Regions from separate parts of the Paenibacillus sp. sg306046 genome, predicted to be linked through region 2. Evidence: riboswitches for the same ligand, from Rfam matches in the RefSeq annotation. Region 2 holds a riboswitch; each other region holds the start of a gene.

Region 1 (4,165 bases), on a different contig from region 2:
CCTTGGCGGGAAGTATCATATAAAAGTCGCTGCCTTCGCCGGGGATGCTCGTTACGCCGATTTCACCTTGATGGCGGGCCACAATTTCCTTGCAGATCGCCAGCCCGAGGCCGCTGCCCGCCGATCCCTGCCGATGACCGGCAATCCGGTAACGGCGCTTGAAAATGTGGGGAAGCTCTGCTTCCGGGATTCCGCTGCCGGAATCGGTCACATGAATGACCACATGGCTGACAGGAGACTCATCGCCGGGCCTGAGTTCCGTCCAGATTCGAATGACACCCTCTCCGGGGGTGTATTTGACTGCATTGGAAATCAGGTTGGCGAACACGCGCTCGAACCGGAACCGGTCAAGCCTCGCTAGCAGCTCCTGACCCGCGGGAAGCGAGTACTGCGGCTCCTCCCACAGCAGCGTTATCCCCTGCGCGGCCGTCTCGGCGGCGTAGCGGTAGCTCAGCTGACGCAGAAAGGGCAGGAGCGGCGTCTCCGCCAGCTCAAGCTGAATTTCGCCTGTTTTCAACTGGCTCAGCTCAATGACGTTGTCGATCAGCTTCTCCAGCAGCAGGCTGCGCTCATAAATGCGGCCGGCGTACGCCGGCGCCTCCTGCGCGGGAATAACAGCCGTCTTGATCGCCTTGGAGAAGCCCTTAATCGCTGTAATCGGGGTAGTCAAATCATGGTACACCTCAGCCAGCAAGGCGCTGCGAATCGCCTCGATCCGGCTCAGCTCCTGATTTCCGCGCTCCAGCTGCAGATTGAGCTCCTGCAAGGAGGAGGTGCGCTGCCGGATTGTCTCCTCCTGCGAAGCGATGACCTGATTCAGCTCCGTGGACAGCAGCTCCGAACGGGTAACCGCTCTTGTGAAGAGCAGGGATAAATTCAGCAGCTGCGTCAGCAGAAAGAACAGCAGCCCGAACGGAACGAGACCGCCCAGCGATACGAATCCGGTATAATACAAAATTTCGTGGATAACAGCGGCAAAAAAGACGACAAAGCCAAGCATGTTGAAGCGCGACCCCGTTCTTCTGCCAAGCGCAGCGCGGATGTAGACGTACATCACATAAATAAATACGGGCAGCAGCAGCACGATAATGTAAGGAAGCATCAGCTTTGTATATACAAGAGCCGGCATGACCAGCACAAATGCACCGAACCCGCCGAGGCCGACGGCAAAAAAGGGAAGCAGACGGCCTGCCGCTTCATGCGGGTATTGCTTGTTGACAAATGCCGCCAGACTGCCGATTGTGACGATTTCCGACAAGTATTCCAGCTTCACCCCCCATTCCCAGGACAGTCCCGGCAGCAGAACGTAAATGAACGATTCTCCCAGCAGCGACGACCGGATGCAGATCGCCAGACAGATCAGGCCAAACCATAGAGCGGCGCCCTCCTGCTTGCGAAACAGGTAGAGAAACATCGAGAAGAGCGTCATCAGCAGCAGGCAGCCGGTCAGAAACGTCCACACCATAACCCGGTTTCTGTGCAACGAGGAAATGCTCTCCGCATCCCCCAATTCGAGACTTTCCCAGATTCCCCCTGTGCGCTGATTAAAGTTGGCAACCTGAATCACCAGCTCGTTGTCCCCCGGGCGCGGCACGAAAAAGTACACCCTCGGATAGCTTCTCGGCACCGTAAGCGCAGCCGTCTCCCCGACAACCCCGTTGGCTTCTGCAGGCACGCCGTTAACCCATAGCCGGTAGGCGCTCGCGATATTATTGACATACAGGCCGAGCGGCTGGCCGGCCGTCTCAACGGACAGCTGGAAGCTCAGCCGGTAAGTCGCGTAGCCTTCATTGGACAGGGGTTGTCCGGCCGCTGTATAAGCCGACCATTGCGCGGGAACGGATACGCTCAAGGCGTGTCCGGGCGCAGCGGAACCGGCGGCAAAATCGTCCGGCGCAAGCAAATGCCCCCAATACAGCTCCCAGGGCCCGTTCAAGGTCACCGTGCTTCCCTCGTAAGGGCTCCACTGCCGCAGGTCCTGAGACGGCGGTCCGTCGGTTGCCCCGGCCGACATAGGCGCGCCGCACAAGCCAATAAGCATGACGAGCAGATATGCTACGAATTTCATCATCGTTAATTCCCCAGCCTTATACAGCAGCAGACTCATAGACGCGAGCAAGCGTCCGCCAATCTGCGTTGTAATCGTATAGCATTTCAAGGGGTATTATCGGCAAACGCGGGGCGGATTTCAAGCAGAATCGGGTGGCCCCCCTTATTATGTGATGTACATCACAAAAACAGAAATTTATGGAGGCATACCGGGTAAAATCGTTTACTGTCGAGATTTGTCGTTATATAATTAAGCAAGTTACATCCACACACAAACAGAATAGTTAGCGAAAAGGCAAACCCGTCGAAAGGCGGGGACGCAAAGCTTCGGGTCTAAGGCTGGACAAGCTAAGGCGGCCGGATTACCGAATGTGGAAGGGCTCTGCGCATACACATCCAGTCAATTCGGACTGGCTTTTTTATTTCCTCCGGGGTGAACACCCTGCCGTCGACGAATAACCCGCTGGCCGAACAACTATAACTTAACGAAAATGAGTGATCCTATTGAAGCTATCCGTAAAAAGCAGTGTAATCACGACACTTCTAATGGCACTGGCCTTAAGCAGCGTATCCTATCTAGGCTATCATAAAGCAAAAAATGTGCTGGAGCGCAACTTCCAGGACCAGGCGGCCCAGCAGCTAAGCTCCGTCCAAAACTATATTGATATTTGGATTCAGGGAGCGCAGAACAAATACAAGGCGTTGAGCCAATCCGATGACTTGCGGAGCAATAACATTCCTAAAATACTCGCCTACAGCTCGCGTATGACGGAGATTACGAATAATCCGGATGAATTTGCATTTATTGACCGGAACGGAAAGCTTTATTTGCCGGGAGCAACCGTTGACGTGAAGGATTATCCTCATTTCCAAAAAGCGATCCAGGGTGAAACCGTGACAGTAGACCCGGTCGGCTCCAAGTCTCCCGGCGTAGAGGGCACTCCGATTGTTTTAACTGCAACTCCTGTCAAAAATGATCAAGGCACGATCGTAGGGGTCAGCAACGGAGGTCAGCCGATACAAGACTTAATCAATCTGATTTCCAAAGTGAAATTGGGCCAGACAGGTCATGCGATCGTGTTTACGAAGGACGGAACCATTGTGGCTAGCGAGAACAAGGAAGACACCCTGCAGAAGAAAATAGCCGACTTCCAAAACGAGACGCTGACTAAAATTGTACAAGACAGCATCAACGGAAGCACCGGTATTGCAGAAGCCGTGGTGAATGGCGTGGACAACATGATCGTTTATGGCAAATCGAACTCGATGGATTGGGGAATTGCCATTCTCGTTCCCAAAAGCGAAGCCTACGCCGAGGCGAATGCTTTGCTGCGCTTCTCCATTATGGTGACGATCGTTTCCCTCCTCGTTTCCGCCGGGATCATTTACACGGTCATGCGTAAAACGCTACAACCGCTTTCCGTTATGAACGAGAAGCTGAAGGGACTGGCCTCCAGCGAAGGAGATTTGACCTCCAGACTTGCCGTCGAAACGAACGACGAAATCGGAGAGCTTTCCCAAAGCTTTAATAAAATGCTGGAGAACCTGCAAGGCTTGATCCGCACCATCCTGGAGAAGGGACAGGTTGTCGCCCATTCAACGACCAGCCTGCTGGGCAACGTGGATCAGCTGTCGTCTACAGTCCAGCAAACCACGGCAAGTATCCAGCAGACGAACCACGGCCTGCAAAGTCAAATGTCGGGATATGAGCGCAATCTGTCGCTAGTCGGGGAAATTGGGGAACGTGTATACGGTATTGTGGGGACCTCGAATCAAACATCCGATATGTCCGCAAATGCTTCAGCGGAAGCCAAGTCCGGAAACCAGTCGGTTATCGGCTTGGCTAGCCAGATGGATTTTATTCACGAGACTGTACATGCGGCGGCAGAAAACATAAAACGGTTAGGCGAGCGTTCAGAGGAAATCGGCAGCATTACTTCGCTGATTACGACGATTGCCTCCCAAACGAACCTTTTGGCCCTCAATGCGTCGATTGAAGCGGCCAGAGCGGGCGAGCATGGCCGAGGCTTTGCCGTCGTAGCTGCTGAAATCCGAAAGCTTGCGGAACAATCGACCGACTCGGCCGGCCAAATTGCCCGGCTCATCAACGAGATCC
Region 2 (4,165 bases):
ACAATACCGGCGCTTATCCGTTCAGCTTCGTTGTGCCGCAAACAACCGCCACCAGTATGACGCTGATTGCCGGATATGGAAGCGGTGCAGGCGAGTTTGCTATTAGAACCGTCGAAATTGGAAGCACATCGACCGGTGGGGGCGGTGGCGGTGGCGGAACTACGGGCGGAGGAGGCAGCCCGGCCACACCGAATACGGGCACCACGACTCCGTCGTCCCGACCCGTCGTCGCTTTGACAGAGTCGGCCAGAGAAACGGTAACAGGGAACGAGGTAGCCGTTACCTTCGATGCAGCCCAAATTACGGAGCTGGTTGCCAAAGCAACCTCGGCCACGTCCGTATTTTCATTGGAGGTCAAGGCTGCCGCTTCTGTCGTGAAGGTGGAGCTTGCGCCTGAAACCGTGGCCTTGCTCGGCTCCAAAAACGCCCAGGCAACGCTCCAGCTTCGTACCCAGGCGGGGGATTATGAGCTTCCTGTCAACCAAATTGATGTTGCCGCGATTGCTCAGCAGATGGGTGTGACTGTCCCGGATGTGAAGGTAAGCATCGTCGTCAATAAGCTTCAGGGCGCAGCAGCCGAAGCGGCCAACGCTTTCGCCGCTCAGCTAGGCGCGGATGCGCTGGCTGCCCCTGTGGAGTTCACCGTATCTGTGGTCGCGAGCAACGGACAAAGCCAGGAAATCAACCGGTTCAGCACGTATATTGCGCACACCGTGCATCTTCCGCAGACCGCTGATCCTGCTACGTCGACAGGGGTATGGGTCGATCCGAATACGAACACCTATCGCCCGGTGCCGACCGTATTTGACGGTTCCAAGGCTGTCTTGTATCGCAAAGGAAACAGTATTTACACAGTTATTCACAACCCTAAAACCTTCGGTGATTTGTCGAGCCATTGGGCCAAAACAGACGTAGAAACATTGGCGAGCAAGCTGATCGTCAATGGCGTCTCGGAGACAACGTTCGCCCCTGACAGCTTGATCACAAGAGCCGAGTTTGCCGCTCTGCTGGTTCGTTCCCTGGGACTTGCGGAAGTGCAGCCTGAGGGCTTCAAGGATATCGCGGCCAAAGACTGGTTCGCAGGCTCGGTGGGGGCTTCGCAGCAAGCGGGTCTCATCGAAGGCTACGAGGACGGCACGTTCCAACCGAATGCAATGATTACCCGGGAGCAAATGGTCACAATGCTGGTCCGAGCGTTAACCGTATCCGACAAAGAGGTTGCGTTGGATTCCAGTATGCTGGACAAGTTCTCTGACGTCGGCTCCATCTCTTCCTGGTCGAAGGATGCCGTAGCGAAGTCGATGAAGGCGGGGATTGTGCAAGGGATGACGGACACCACATTTGCTCCAAAAGAAAATGCTTCGCGGGCTCAGGGCACCGTCATGCTCAAGCGTATGCTGCAATATCTGAAATTTATCAACTGATTGTCAAAAAACTGACGTTACAGCACCCAAAGCATCCAAAAGAAAAAAGAAGCTTCGCTAAGCAGCTGCGTACCCTCAAAACCGGGAGTACGCAGCTTTTGGCGTTTTGACCGTTCAGCTTAGTACAGGAGGGGCGGCAGACAGCGCGAAAAGCTGGAGATACCGTGGGGATGTTGAAGACTGTCATGGTTTTGTCATATGACAAACAGGGCTGCACGGCGAGTTGTAAAGCGATAAATGTGTACAGAGCTATAAAACGGCCGGTCAGCATTTCATTGTACCGTTTTTTGGTATAGAGTATACGATTGGGGGGTATTGTATGTAAGGTGTTGTCTACAGGCAGCAGCGGAATGAACATCCAGCTAATCCATACGGATCAAAAAGGAGAGGTTTACTTTGAAGGGGCGAATCCTTATAAACAAACAAGTTGCTTTGATCGGGGCTGCAGCCGTGCTTGCGTTAAGCGGCTGCGGAGCTCAGGCAACGAAGCAAGGTTCTGCAGCGGTCACCCAGACGGGCGGTGCAAGTCATGCGCCATCCAGTCAGGCGAGCACCAATCATTCGGCAATGGACCATTCCGGTTCAAGTGAGCTGCCTGCCGGCATGCACAACGCAACGGCTCCCGCTTACAAGGTCGGAAGCCAGGCGGTGATGAAAGTCGCACATATGGAAGGAATGAATGGCGCTACAGCGACGATCACGGGGGCGTATACAACGACCGTGTATGCTGTTTCGTACACGCCGCTTACCGGCGGACAACGTGTAACCAACCATCAGTGGGTGGTTCACGAGGAAATCGCAGCGGCAGCCCAGCAACCGTATTCACCGGGAGCAAAGGTTATTTTACACGCCGACCATATGCAAGGGATGAAGGGAGCGGAGGCGACGATTGACTCAGCGCAGCAAACGACGGTATACCGGGTGGATTATATGCCGACTACGGGCGGGCCAAAGGTGACCCATCATCTCTGGGTGACGGGGCATGAGCTTTCGAGCTGAGGCAGCGGTGTAAAGGTAAGTCAGCTTCCCAAACGAATCTCTCTCTAGCTCAGCTTGGACTGCATTTGTTCTGGTCGGAGGGTAGCCGGTTTCATTACTTGAGGGCTTGTATTTTCCAAAGAGTATGTTAATCTCAAATTAAGCCGCACACGATAAACGGCAAACCTGTCGAAAGGCAGGGACGCAAAGCTACAGGGCCTTCACTTCCTTGGAAGCAGGCAGCCAGCTACCGAAGGGGGTTCAGCAGGATGCGACGATGGGTAGCTTTTGTTCTGATATTCAGTTTATTCACGATGTATGCGCCGCTTGCGGTGGCCAAGCCTGATTCAAGCTCTTGGCTAAGCGCCGCCAAGCTGGAGCATGGGGCGATCGGCATTACGTATACGGCGGCTTCTGCCGCCGCAACCAAGCTGATGGTTGCCAAGGACGGCATCACCTACACGTACAATTTGGCTGCTGATGGAAAGGAAGTCTTTTTCCCGCTGCAGATTGGCAATGGCGCGTATCGCGTTTCGGTGCTGGAGCAGGTGGCGGGCAATACGTACAAACCGGTACTCAGCGATTCGATTGAGCTTCAGCTGCAAGCGGAGACAAGCGTCTACCTGAACTCGATTCAAAATATAAATTGGAGTGGCGCACAAGCGGTACGTGACAAAGCCGGCGAGCTGACGCTGCATAAAGAGACGGACCGCGAGAAGGCGCAGGCCATTTATGATTACATCGTTAATACGATGGTATACGATTTCGAGCTGGCGGCGACGGTAGCAGCCGATTATTTGCCGGAGCTGGACAAGGTGCTTGCGGCTGAGAAAGGCATTTGCTACGATTACGCTTCGCTGTTCGCAGCGATGAGTCGCAGTATAGGCATTCCAACGAAGCTGCAGATGGGCACATCGGAAAATGTGCAGGAGTACCATGCATGGAATGAAGTTTATTTGGACGGACAATGGCTGACGGTAGACCTTACGGTCGATGCAGGCAGCGTCAGCCGGACCTTTGCGAAAAACGCAGCAGCGTATCACGTTGAAAAGACGTATTAGGGCGGCTTGGCGTTCGTTATAAGGAAGGGCAAGAAGGGACAGGCTCCCTGTGCGGAAGGCATGTGGAGTTTTTTGCGGATGGATGCTGTTAGGATTGCAGGAACCGGTTTGCTTGGTGAAAAAATGGCTGCTGCGATGAATTGAAGATGACTTGAGGATGAATTGAGGATTAAGGAGGCCGGGTGATGGAATCCCTGCGAACGGGAGTGGGCGCGACCAATGAACACGCGCTTCGTGTGATAAACAGCTACCGGCACTGGACTGGCCGTATGCTATTGGAGGAGGGGGACCCGCAGACGGCGGCCGAGCGATTGTTCCATGCTCCGCTTTACGTGCTGTCGCACGGGATGGAAGCCGACCCGGTTCTGAACTTTGGCAGCAAGCTGGCGCTGCAGCTTTGGGAGCTGGACTGGGCGGCATTTACAAGCATGCCCTCCCGGCTGACGGCCGAGCCGATGGAGCAGGACGTACGTGAGGTGTTTATGCGGAACGTGCGGGAGAAGGGCTTCGTCAGTTCTTATAGTGGAATACGTATTTCGGGCAGCGGCCGCAGGTTTATGATCGCGGAAGCTACCGTATGGAATGTGCTGGATGAAACGGGGGTCCGCTGCGGCCAGGCGGCGGTATTTGCACGGTACGAGGATGTTTGAGCCTGACAAAACGTCAAAAAACCTTGACATCGCCCCCAGGTGGAGCGAGCAT
Region 3 (4,165 bases), on a different contig from region 2:
TTGTCATTGTAGAGAGCCTCCTTGATCCGCTCCAGGCACTCGACTTCCTGGGCGTACTTTTTGTCGCCGCCCTTCATGTTTTTACGGGAGCGGTCGATCCGCTTATCGACGGAATCCACGTCGGCGAGAATCAGCTCCAGATTGATCGTCTCGATATCGCTGATCGGATCAACTCCGCCGGATACATGCGTAATGTTCTCATCCTGGAAGCAGCGAACGACATGCACAATGGCATCGACCTCGCGGATATGCGCCAGAAACTTGTTGCCGAGTCCTTCGCCTTGGCTCGCGCCTTTTACGAGACCGGCGATATCAACAAATTCAAAGGCTGTCGGCACAATATTTTTCGGCTGCACAATGTCGGCCAGCTTGGCCAGACGCTCATCCGGCACCTCAACGACACCGACATTCGGATCAATCGTACAGAACGGATAGTTGGCTGATTCCGCACCAGCCTGCGTAATCGCATTAAACAGCGTTGACTTGCCGACATTCGGCAGCCCGACGATTCCACAAGACAAACCCATATATAGACAACTCCTTAACAGATAGAGCTTGTTCAACAAGCCCTCAGTTTAATCACTTCATCTGAACCTATCCATGAACGAAAGCGAAAATCTAATCCTGACATTCTATTATATCCTATAATTGCGGTCTGTGTCATCCCGTATCATCCGAAAACACAAATACCCCCTTTCCCCGGAAAGAAGGTATCCGTTGCGCCTGCGGCTTGCAAGCTCCAGTCACAAGTGACCTACGACCGCTACGAATTGCAAATTACTTGAAAATACGTCTGACTCTGGCCGATTCCTTGGAAGTAAAATGCTGCTCTACCTGCTTCTTCAGTACGAAGGCCCGCAATGCATTTACCTTATCTGTCGGAATATCGACGTAACGCGCTCCGTAATAGACGCCGGATTCACCAGGCTCCGACCTGACGATTTCCAGCAAGCACGCAATTTCGAACCCCAGGTTCAGCTTGACCTCGGCGCGCATCGTGGCGTCCAGCTTCAGATCGGCCTGCAAAAAAAAGCCGATTCCGCTGACACTTACATTGCGAATCTCCAATGGCAGCTCCTCTTGAAGCTCCGGCCCGCCGCCATTCTCGTGACGGACAGCCAGCAGATGACCGCTCTGCTCCACATCAATCCGCGGATTTTCGCGTTTTTCGGCGAAACGCTTCTGATTCGCAGGAGGATTGATCAGCATAAGCGCCTCATGGTCCTTCGCTACGACCGTCGATTGAAACGTGTAAATTCCGCCTGGCGAATACACCGTAATTTTCACCGCATCGCCCAGATCAAACGCTTTGTACTCCGACATTTCAATTTCGAGGATATCCCCTTCGGCATACGTGAGAACTCCTGTCGAGACAAACTCTTTCTTCTCGACAACGGTACGGCTGTTCAGCAGGATGCCGCTAGTGGCTCTGTAGGCTTCTTGCGTGTACTCGTAGGAAATCTTGCCGTTTTTGGCCGCTTTGGACATGGCTGACCGCCCTCTCCTTCTCCCTGTTCCCTGTTTGCAGACAACAAAAAAGCCGATTCTCAAATGCCGAGACTCAGCCTGCTCACCGGTACGTTGCGTACATTCGGCGGCCAGGCTGCCATAGCCTCTATCACCAGAGGACCTTAGACCCTAAGCTTTGCGTCCCTGCCTTTCAACAGGTTTGCCAGAAACAAACGAACGAACCAGACGTTATAACTATGGTATCCCCCAGAAATTGGGTATAAATACCTATTAATAATTCTTATTATAGGAGGTTCCCTGCAAACTGGCAACTTTAATTTGGGCGAAAATTTGAAAAAAAATCATTCACAATTGCCGCATGTCTGTGGATAAGTTTTCCCTATAGCTGAAGGCTTGCTTGTACCGCTTGATTTATCTACAATGGATACGGGAAATTCACTGGCTATCCACAACGTTATCCACAGCTTGTGCGTAACGAATGCTTGTTCGATTTCATGAATTTATTGTAAAAGAGGTGGGCCGATTGGATGACCTACACATCCATCAGTCATTTATGCAGGCAGCTATAGAGGAAGCCCGGAAGGCCGAACGGCTGAATGAAGTTCCGATTGGCGCAGTCATCGTCAAGGATGGGGAAATTATCGGACGGGGCTACAATGTCCGCGAAACAGCCAAAGACCCGCTCGGCCATGCAGAGCTGATTGCCATCAAGCAAGCGAGCGAGCATCTGGACGCCTGGCGGCTGCTCGGCTGTACGTTATACGTCACGCTGGAGCCATGCCCGATGTGTGCCGGGGCGATCGTCCAAGCGCGGATTCCGCTCGTGGTGTTCGGCACAACGGACCCTAAAGCAGGCTGTGCCGGTACGTTGATGAATTTATTGCAGGAAGAACGCTTTAATCATCGGGTCGAGCTTATTCCTAACGTGCTGCAGGTCGAATGCGCCAGCCTGCTCACCCAATTTTTCCGCCGTCTGCGCGGCAGGGCATAGCCAATCAGACAGCAGCGCCTGCCATGGACCCCGACCCATATCGTCAGTTCTGCTCTGTAGCCAGCCAGCTGCTGCTGCCCCTTCCGCCTGTCCAGCTCCCGCCTCCATTCTGCCTGATCTCACTCCATACACGCCGCTCTGCGCCTGTGCAGGCTGTCTACGGGCGCGGCGGCTTGCCGCGGCCTCGAAGCAAGCGAAACCCGCCGCCGATCAACAGCAAGCACACGATAAAGGTCTGAAAATAACTGTAGTAAAAATGCATCACTCTGGACTGCACATAATCAGGCACCCACAACCCCAGCGTGTTCACTAAAACTTGGTCAATCAAGTAATAGACGCCTAAGCCGAGCAATGCGAAGCCAAGCAAGCGCTGCCGTTCGGCCAGCCATTCAAGCAGCGGCGTATCCACGAGCGGCTCACGCCCCAATTTGGAGATGTGCTGGAGCGAATCGAAAAAGCTGTAGAACCATAAAATCGGGATGACAAACAGGAACAGCGACAGCCGCAGCGCGTCCAGAAAATACATCCCGAACAGAAAGGCGGCCATAAACTGCAAGCCGCGCTTTTGCAGCCCGATATACATATGGCCTGCGCCCGGAAAAATCGAAAGCAGAACAGCCAAGGTTTTATTTTTTTTGCCGGCCTCGCGTCCCTCCTGAAAATCCTCGAAGAATGTACGGTCTACAAGCGCTTCTCCCCGGTCACGCTTATTCAGCTGCTGCACGCAATCGAACATCGCGTACAGCCAAATAATCGGCAGTGCTCCAAGCAGCACCAGAAAATTCCTTTGTCCGGACATGACCGAAATAAACACCGTGATCATCGCCAATCCAAAAAACAAGCCGAGAAACGCCAGCCCGCGCTGCATCAACCCCAGATTGAAATGCCCCAAACCCGGCAGCAGCGACAGCAGCATCGTAAAATAACGGTCTCTCCCCGCCTGATCCCCATAGCTGGACGAAAACTCGCTCCCCTGGGCGTAGGCCGGTCCATATTCCCCGCCTCCGACGCTGGGTCCGCCATATCCCGCTTGCGCAGCATAAGCCCGATTGACAATCCTCACCATATCTATCAGATTCAACAGCCAGACGAAGGCGGCCATGAGCAGCATGGCCAATGCAACATCTTCATGCCGGGATATCATAAGCAGAAACAACGCAATCAGAGACGGCCCTGCAAACATACCTCCGAAAAACAAGCCCTTCAAAATGCGGCCCATATACAGCTGGCCAAATCCGGGAATCATCGACAGGATCAAGGCAACCGCCGGGTTTTTAGGTCTATTCATCGTGCTTCCCTCTTCTTTCATCTTGTCTAGGTTTCGGTTGGAGCGTCGCAATCCATTCAACTGTCCGATCCATCATTTGCTCCGACAAGGACGGCGGACGAACAGCCTTAGGGCTTCCCTGTGCGGCATCCCAGGCTCTGGCTTGCTGAGTGAATACCTGGAATACACCCGAGCCCATCAGCAGCATCGTAACTGCGGCAGCCAAGGTGTAGTGAACCGCCGGATGACGCAGCCAGCCGCGACAAACCTCACGCCTCACGCCGCGTTTCGCTGCTGCCGAATCCGGGGATGCGGACGCAGGAATAGCGACCTCCACCCAGCGCTTCAGCGATTCCTGCGTTATCCGCTCCAGATCCGGCTCCGGCAACGAATCAGCCTGTTGTTCCACACATTGGAGATACACAGCCAGACAAACG

What was found. Region 2 has a riboswitch for cyclic di-GMP ahead of AC6ROY_RS24785 (transglutaminase-like domain-containing protein). Riboswitches for the same ligand answer to the same signal wherever they lie in the genome.
Region 1: linked by a shared signal. The riboswitch ahead of AC6ROY_RS09430 (methyl-accepting chemotaxis protein) and the one ahead of AC6ROY_RS24785 (transglutaminase-like domain-containing protein) in region 2 are both predicted to bind cyclic di-GMP.
Region 3: linked by a shared signal. The riboswitch ahead of AC6ROY_RS15160 (PilZ domain-containing protein) and the one ahead of AC6ROY_RS24785 (transglutaminase-like domain-containing protein) in region 2 are both predicted to bind cyclic di-GMP.

The regions. Positions count from the first base shown of each region.
Region 1 is NZ_JCAMRT010000007.1:115,271-119,435, reverse strand. Features, by position in the region: gene AC6ROY_RS09435 (sensor histidine kinase) at 1-2,071, opposite strand, end outside; cyclic di-GMP riboswitch class I at 2,334-2,419, shown strand; gene AC6ROY_RS09430 (methyl-accepting chemotaxis protein) at 2,554-4,165, shown strand, end outside.
Region 2 is NZ_JCAMRT010000049.1:3,016-7,180, forward strand. Features, by position in the region: gene AC6ROY_RS24775 (S-layer homology domain-containing protein) at 1-1,424, shown strand, start outside; gene AC6ROY_RS24780 (YdhK family protein) at 1,821-2,423, shown strand; cyclic di-GMP riboswitch class I at 2,572-2,657, shown strand; gene AC6ROY_RS24785 (transglutaminase-like domain-containing protein) at 2,672-3,463, shown strand; gene AC6ROY_RS24790 (MEKHLA domain-containing protein) at 3,649-4,113, shown strand.
Region 3 is NZ_JCAMRT010000013.1:159,403-163,567, forward strand. Features, by position in the region: gene ychF (redox-regulated ATPase YchF) at 1-527, opposite strand, end outside; gene AC6ROY_RS15160 (PilZ domain-containing protein) at 778-1,488, opposite strand; cyclic di-GMP riboswitch class I at 1,591-1,684, opposite strand; gene tadA (tRNA adenosine(34) deaminase TadA) at 1,994-2,461, shown strand; gene AC6ROY_RS15170 (hypothetical protein) at 2,619-3,749, opposite strand; gene AC6ROY_RS15175 (hypothetical protein) at 3,742-4,165, opposite strand, start outside.